Regions from separate parts of the Vibrio misgurnus genome, predicted to be linked through region 1. Evidence: riboswitches for the same ligand, from Rfam matches in the RefSeq annotation. Region 1 holds a riboswitch; the other holds the start of a gene.
The links. A riboswitch is a leader RNA that binds a small molecule or an ion and turns the genes downstream of it on or off. The one in region 1 is predicted to bind cyclic di-GMP.
Positions count from the first base shown of each region.

Region 2: another riboswitch for cyclic di-GMP. It lies ahead of OOK74_RS11870 (glycosyl hydrolase family 18 protein); the one in region 1 lies ahead of gbpA (N-acetylglucosamine-binding protein GbpA).

Region 1 is NZ_CP113242.1:576,722-580,507, reverse strand. It holds gene OOK74_RS14355 (phosphate ABC transporter substrate-binding protein PstS family protein) at 1-745, shown strand, start outside; gene OOK74_RS14350 (MaoC family dehydratase) at 844-1,515, opposite strand; cyclic di-GMP riboswitch class I at 1,926-2,037, shown strand; gene gbpA (N-acetylglucosamine-binding protein GbpA) at 2,140-3,597, shown strand; gene OOK74_RS14340 (hypothetical protein) at 3,712-3,786, opposite strand, start outside.
Region 2 is NZ_CP113242.1:106,654-110,439, forward strand. It holds gene OOK74_RS11870 (glycosyl hydrolase family 18 protein) at 1-2,009, opposite strand, end outside; cyclic di-GMP riboswitch class I at 2,062-2,153, opposite strand; gene phnX (phosphonoacetaldehyde hydrolase) at 2,596-3,408, opposite strand; gene OOK74_RS11880 (aspartate aminotransferase family protein) at 3,418-3,786, opposite strand, start outside.

The DNA of each region.
Region 1 (3,786 bases):
AGGTTCCACTTCCGTGGCCAGAATCATGGATATACTGGCAGAAGAGTACAACAAGGCGCATCCTGCAACTTATGTTGCCGTACAAGGCGTCGGTTCAACGGCAGGCATCTCACTATTACAAAAAGGGGTGGCGGACATTGCAATGACCTCACGTTACCTGACCGAAAGTGAGGCGCAAAATGATCTGCACAGTTTTACGCTGGCGTTTGATGGTTTAGCCATTGTGGTTAACCAAACCAATCCAATCACCAATTTAAGCCGCGAGCAGCTTTACGGCATCTACAAGGGCCAAATCACTAACTGGAAACAAGTCGGTGGTCATGATCAGAAGATTGCCTTGGTCACTCGGGAGGCCTCTTCCGGCTCGCGCTACAGCTTTGAAAGCTTGATGGGATTGACCAAAACAGTCAATAATCGCCAAGTGTCTGACGTTACTCCAACCGCTTTAGTGGTGAATAGCAACAGCATGGTGAAAACCTTAGTCAACCACAATACCCAAGCGATTGGCTTTATCTCGATTGGTTCGGTCGATAAATCGATTAAGGCCATCCAGTTTGAAAAAACCGAACCCAGCGCAGATAACATCGCTAAACACAGCTACCAACTCTCACGCCCTTTCTTGATTTTGCACTACCCAGAGAAAGCAAGTGAGCAGACCAAGCAATTCATTGCCTTTTTACAATCTGAACCAACCAAAAAATTGATTGTGGAATATGGCTATATTATGCCAAGCAATGAAGAGTAACTTGCCGGATTAAGAAGTGTTCGGAGCAAAAAAGACTAAGGAGAGCTTGTGCTCTCCTTAGTTGAATTTGATTTGTTGTCGTTTGTGATCGTTAGCCACTAAAAATGCAGTTGGATCACTGAAACCACCACACAGCCAGGGCGGCGCACACCTTCAATTTCAACCTTAATTTCACGTTCAATCTCAAGACCTTTTTTGATCGGCGTGACTTTTGATAACGTACTCACCGCCCGCACGCGGTTGCCCGCTTTAACTGGGTATGGGAAACGCACGGAATTAAGGCCAATGTTGACCACCATTTTGGCACTCGGGAATAGCGAATTCTCTTCATCAACACTGTCGGTCAATTTCGGCAATAACGCTAGCGTCAAAAAGCCATGCGCGATGGTCGTTTTAAAGGGAGATTCCACTGCAGCACGCTCAGGATTGGTATGGATCCACTGCATATCTTCGGTGACAGCACCAAACTGATTAATGCGCGATTGATCGACCAGCAACCATTCACCCGTGTGGATCACTTCACCCACTTGATGTTGTAGCTGATCATACACTTGTTGTGCTTGAGGATTGAGCACAATCGGCTCTGGGATGGGAGTCTCTTCATTGGCTGGCAAATGCAAATCTTTCACCCAAGCAAATAGCGGGCGACGATGGGTTTTGCTCAAAATATCATCCCAGTATTCACGTACTGAAGGTGACATCCACTGTTTAAACTCAGTGTGCTTAACCAAATGTTCAGCTCGATGCTTTAGCAGATCAGCGACTCTCATCACAACCTCATTCTTAACCAAGAAGAAATATAAACGTCCTAATTTTGAAGTACTTCACAGTAAGCTGCAATGACTTTCGGGCGTACAGGCGTATTCTGTAAGCAACAAGCTAAATAAAAACAACAAGTTAACAATAAAACATTATTTTATTAGTCTTATCTCGATGAAAGTAATTACACCTTTCATTTTAGCTGCCAATCTCAAAATTGTTGGTGATTCGATCACTATGTTTGAGCCTGAAATCATGTAGGCAAAATCTGACCTTACACCAAGCATTCCCATAGAAAACACGATAATCATTTACATTTAATATCAATCAGTTAAATGTAAAATCATCATGATGAGAGTTTGATTCCATAAATTGGGCACTCAGTGGCTTTCTGGGCTTAATTTGGTTAAATTTGCGCTTGATCACATTTCGGCAAACCACTTGAAAAAGTGGGACGCAAAACCACCGGTCTGTGGCGTTCAAGCCGCTCGTTCAAACACAGGCTTGATCGCTATGATAGCGGGGTTGCCAGCACAGTTTCACTGCGTTGTCGGCTTGCGTTGCTGAATGAACAAAAAAATAACGCCTGACTATCGATCAGGCACAATATGTCAGCCAACAAAAAAGAGTTTGTGATGAAAAAGCAACCTATAATGACCGCTATTACTTTAGCATTATCGGCAATCAGTGGTATCGCCTATGGCCATGGTTATGTGTCAGCAGTGGAAAACGGCGTCGCGGAAGGACGTGTCGCATTGTGTAAATATGCCGCCAATGACAGCGGTGAGAAAAACACCAACTGCGGCGCAATTCAATATGAGCCACAAAGTGTTGAAGGACCGGAAGGTTTCCCAATCTCAGGACCGCGTGATGGCAAAATCGCCAGCGCAGAAAGCGCACTGGCCGCTGCACTTGATGAGCAAACTGCGGATCGTTGGGTAAAACGCCCAATTCAAGCCGGTCCACAAAACTTTGAGTGGACGTTTACCGCCAACCACGTCACCAAAGATTGGAAATACTACATCACCAAACCGGATTGGAACGCCAACCAAGCCCTATCACGTGATTCTTTTGATCTAAACCCATTTTGTGTGATTGAAGGCAATATGGTGCAACCGCCGAAATTGGTTAGCCATGAGTGTATTGTGCCTGAGCGCGAAGGCTACCATGTGATCCTTGCGGTGTGGGATGTGGGTGATACGGCGGCGGCGTTTTACAACGTCATCGATGTCAAATTTGCTGGCGATAGCCCAGTGATCCCAGATTGGCAACAAGGTGGGCAGATCATCCCAACCATGGACCTGAGTATTGGTGATACCGTATTTACTCGTGTATTTGATGCTGCCGGTGAAAACCCAGCTTACCGCACTGAGCTTAAAATCGATTCGCAAACGCTGACCCAAGCCAACCAGTGGTCTTATGCTTTAGCCAGTAAAATCAACCAAACCCAAACTCAGCTACGAGCTGGCCAGCTCAATGGTGATCAGTTTGTGCCAGTATACGGCACTAACCCAATCTATCTAAAAGATTCGAGTGGCTTACAACGGGTTGAAATCGGTTATCACATCGAAGCACCACAGCCAGAATATTCGCTCACCGTATCCGGTTTAGCTGCCAACTACCAGATTGGTGAACAACCGGTGCAACTGGATCTGACGCTTGAAGCGCAAGGTGACATGACCGCAGAACTGACGGTGTATAATCATCATCAGACACCATTAGCAAGCTGGAGCCAAGCCATTAACGATGGTGAAGTAAAATCAGTGCAATTGACACTCAGCGAAGCCAAAGCTGGCCACCATATGCTGGTGTCTCGCAGCAAAGATCGCGATGGCAACTTGCAATATCAACAAACCCTAGATTTCATGCTGGTCGAGCCACAAACGCCACCTAGCGAAGGGGATTATGACTTTGTCTTCCCTCACGGTTTAGATCAATACGTTGATGGCAGCAAAGTGCTGGCTGAAGATGGCGCCATTTACCAATGTAAGCCATGGCCATACTCAGGTTACTGCCAACAGTGGACTACCAATGCGACTCAGTACCAACCAGGTACGGGTAGTCATTGGGAAATGGCGTGGGACAAACTGTAATCCCGCTCTAAAACACAAAATCCCCCAGCCAAGGCCGGGGGATTTTTTATGCCAAGCGGCAAGTGCCACAATTGGCGTTCAGCCAACAGTTAGCCACTCAATCCTGACGGAGTGTTACTCTTCTTCTATCTCACACTCAGTACAACTTTGCAGGGCAATGTCGTGCTCAAACACAATACTCTCGTCACC
Region 2 (3,786 bases), 210 kb from region 1:
GGCGCTTGATTACTCGCCGCAGCTTGGTTGGTGATCACCACGCTGTCAGTCGAGGAGGCCCCTTTCGGATCCGTTACGCTAAGGGTAAAGGTGTACGCCTGATCGATCTCTGTGGCAGGAACCTCAATGCTGGCTTGCGCGGTATGATTATTAGAGATGGTCAGTGGATTACCGCCGGTTTGTGCCCAATGGAAAGTCAGCGTTTCACCTTCAGGATCGCTAGACTGTGAACCATCTAATGTAACAGTGATTGGACCGGTAACCGTTTTATCCGCGCCGGCACGAGCAATTGGTGCTCGGTTTTCTGGTTCAGTTGAACCATCACCATGGCCTAAACCTTCATGCATGGCATTGAGTAAATCACCATTATCTGCATCCATCTCCCAGTGGAAGATACCGCCCATACCTTGCTGCATCACATATTGAGCTTTGGCTTTGATTGAGCGTGGATCATCGTAGGTGATCAAATCACCGGTTGAGGCTTTAAACAGGTACGGCGCTTCAGCCGCTTGGTCATAACCGTATTCAAATCCTTGACTTGCACCGTGGTTATTGACGATATCGCGATAATCCACCACGCCATTTTCCCAAGTGCCTTTAATTGGGCCAGTCGCAACGCCAGTAAATGGATTACCATTGGTGTAGTTGTGTACACCGGTCCAACCACGTCCATAAGCGGCTGCGCCAATCACCAGTTTTTCCGCTGGAACACCTTGTTCTAGTAACAGCTCGACACCGCGCGAAGCGTAGTATTTGGATGCCGATTCGGCGCTGTTGACGCTAGACTGATGTAGTCCGGTTTGATGGTTTAATACGCTGTTATCCCAAGCTCCATAGAAGTCGTAAGACATCATATAGATGTTATCAAGGTATTTAGCCGCTTCAGCATAATCAACCACTGCCAGCTTATCGTAACCGACGTTAATCGCTGAAGTGAGCTCATAGTAGCGGCCATTTTTGCTGCCCAGCTCATCAAGCATGGTACGTAACTCTTTAAGAATTGTTACATACAGCTCACCATCGCGCTCTTTATCGCCAAGATTTGGGTTAGCACCGCCACCGCCTGGGAATTCGAAGTCAATATCGACCCCATCGAAAAATTTCCAAGTTTCGAGGTATTCACGGACTGAGGCAACGAAGGTATGTCGTTTCGCATCGTCGTGCATCAGGAAGAACGGATCAGACAGCGTCCAACCGCCAATCGATGGCAGAATTTTTAGATCGGGATTGGCTTTTTTCGCCGCCATCATTTGTCCAAAGTTGCCTTTGTAGGGAGCAGACCAACCTTCAACACCAAGTTGTGGTTTTTGAATTGCTGCCCATGGGTCGTGGATTGCCACTTTAAAATCGTCACGGCCAGCACAGGCGCTTTGCAGTGCTTGGAAAGATCCATCGATAGTTTTGAGCGAGTCATTGATGCCATCGCCGCCACAGATTGGCACAAAACCGTAAAGAATGCGGTTTAGGTTAGCGGTCGGTACTTTATCCATCGGATAATTACGGCCATAAACTCCCCACTCAACAAAGTAGGTACCGACAATTTTGCCCGATTGATTCTGGTATGGTTGGTTGTTTTCAGTCCAAATGGTCGACATGGGTTCTAAATGGCTGCCATCGGTATCGGCAATGGTGAGCAACTGGGTCTCTGAGCGACTGGTGCCGTCTTGGTTTTCCAGCTCCACCGCCATATTATAGCGGCCACCTTTACTCATTTTAAACACCGCTCGGTTGGCGGAGGCTGCACCTTCCCAAACCACTTGATCATCGAGCAAAATCCGCGCGGTTTGCGCTGCATCGCCAGACCATACATCCCAAGTGACTTCAATGCTGATCTCATCATGTACCGCTTTAACCAGCTTTTCATAAGCGACTTGCGATTGATCAACTTCGACTAGTGCGTAAGTGTAATCGCCCCAGCCTAAGGTTGGTTTACCCGGCGCAGCAGCGAATACGCTGGCGCTGGTGAGCGCCGTTAAAATAGACAGGGAGAGCATAGATTGTTTAAGCATAAACATAACCTTGATGATTAACCCATAAGATCATCAAAACAACCATTGGTTGATTTGCAACCCCGCTACCATAGAGTGCAATAAGCACTCGACAGGCCGGAAGCTTTGCGTCTCATCTTTTCAGATGATTTGCCAAATGGATATGATTGATAAACAACAAACATAGACAACGGCTTAACAGTGAGTCCGCTAGTTTATGTGTAAAAAATGCTTTTTTAAGCGTTGGTTATGATCGCACAATCAAACCAAGCCAAAAGTCGCTGCGGATTATCGCCGTTGCAAAGCCATAGATACAAACGATTTGCTGTGATACTTATTCAAAAAAACGGAAGTGGTTGATGAACTTTTCGTTGAATAATAACTGCGTCGAATAATCGTGATGTGAATAGTTTTTTCTCTAGGTAGGAGTTAACACTACGGCATCATTTCTGCTATGGCTAAGCAGTTTGTTTTTACACCGTTAGTTTGAGCGTGAGGGCGTGGGTGAGTGATATCTGCGCCGTGTATTGGGGCAAAAAACCTGCCGTAGCAGGTTTCTGAGTCAGAGTGTGAATGGCTTCATTCGACCATTGACCGCACAGCGAGTTTAAGGTTGCTCACCGGCTAAGAGTCGGCGTTCAATGTCGGCTAGGGCGGCTGGTAAATCGGCAATTGTATCAATTAAGTAGTGAGGTTTACCTAGTTGCAATTTAGCGCTGGCGCGTTCACGGGCCGCTTGTAGCGTTGCCGCGTCGGCATTTTGATACTCTTCGAGGGTTAACCCGGCCTCGTTGCCCGACAGCAGTAAACCCACTGTCCACATGCCGGCATTGTGGCCTTCTTCAATACCTGGCAGCGCATCATCGACTTTGACGCAAGCGCGCACATTGGTTACCCCAAGTTCAATTACATTTTTCAGTGCCATAAAGGGGGCTGGTCGGCCGCCTTGCGCTAAGTCATCCGTTGCGACCACATAATCTGGGTGATAACCGTAATCGGCCGCGACCGGGATCAACACATCCATGACTGGACGTGGGTAGCCAGTGCAAGATCCAATCTTAATGCCTTGCTTTTTCAGTTGATTAACCACCTCTAACGCGTGTGGGATCGGCGCTGCGTGATCGGCGACTTTAGCGATTTGCAACGGCATAAAGGCGGCATAAATCGCATCAATATCGCTGGCATCCATGGCACGACCGAATTGATTTTGCCAACGCTCGGCAACGCTCGGTAGTTTGCCAACTGCTTCAATGTGCTGCCATTTACCCAGCCCCATTGGCTCGCGTGCTTCATCAAGGCTGATCGCAAAATCAAAACCTTGTTTGAACGCTTCAACAAAAATCGAGGTTGGCGCAAAGGATCCAAAATCAACAATGGTGCCAGCCCAATCAAAAATAACCGCTTGAATCGGAGAGTGCATAGTGTTTCCTTAATGTGAATAACCCATTTGCTGGCTTACGGCGAGCAAAGCGGAGTGCAAAATATCCAGAGCTTTATCCAGCTCTTGACGGGTGATAATTAAAGGCGGACTGAGTTGCAGAACGTTGCCTTGCGAAACTTTAAAACTGAGCCCATGGGCTAAGCAGTGGTAGAGCACCGCTTCGGCTGCTTGGTGTGCGCGCTGCTTAGTGTGGCGATCGGTCACTAGTTCCAGCCCCCACAGCAAACCGATGCCACGCACATCGCCAATTAAGGCAAACTGTTGCTGCAGCGTAGTCAGGCGTTGGCGTAGGTAAGCACTGTCGGCTTGTACTTTGCCGAGCAGATTTTGCTGCTCAATCACTTCAATGGTGGCTAA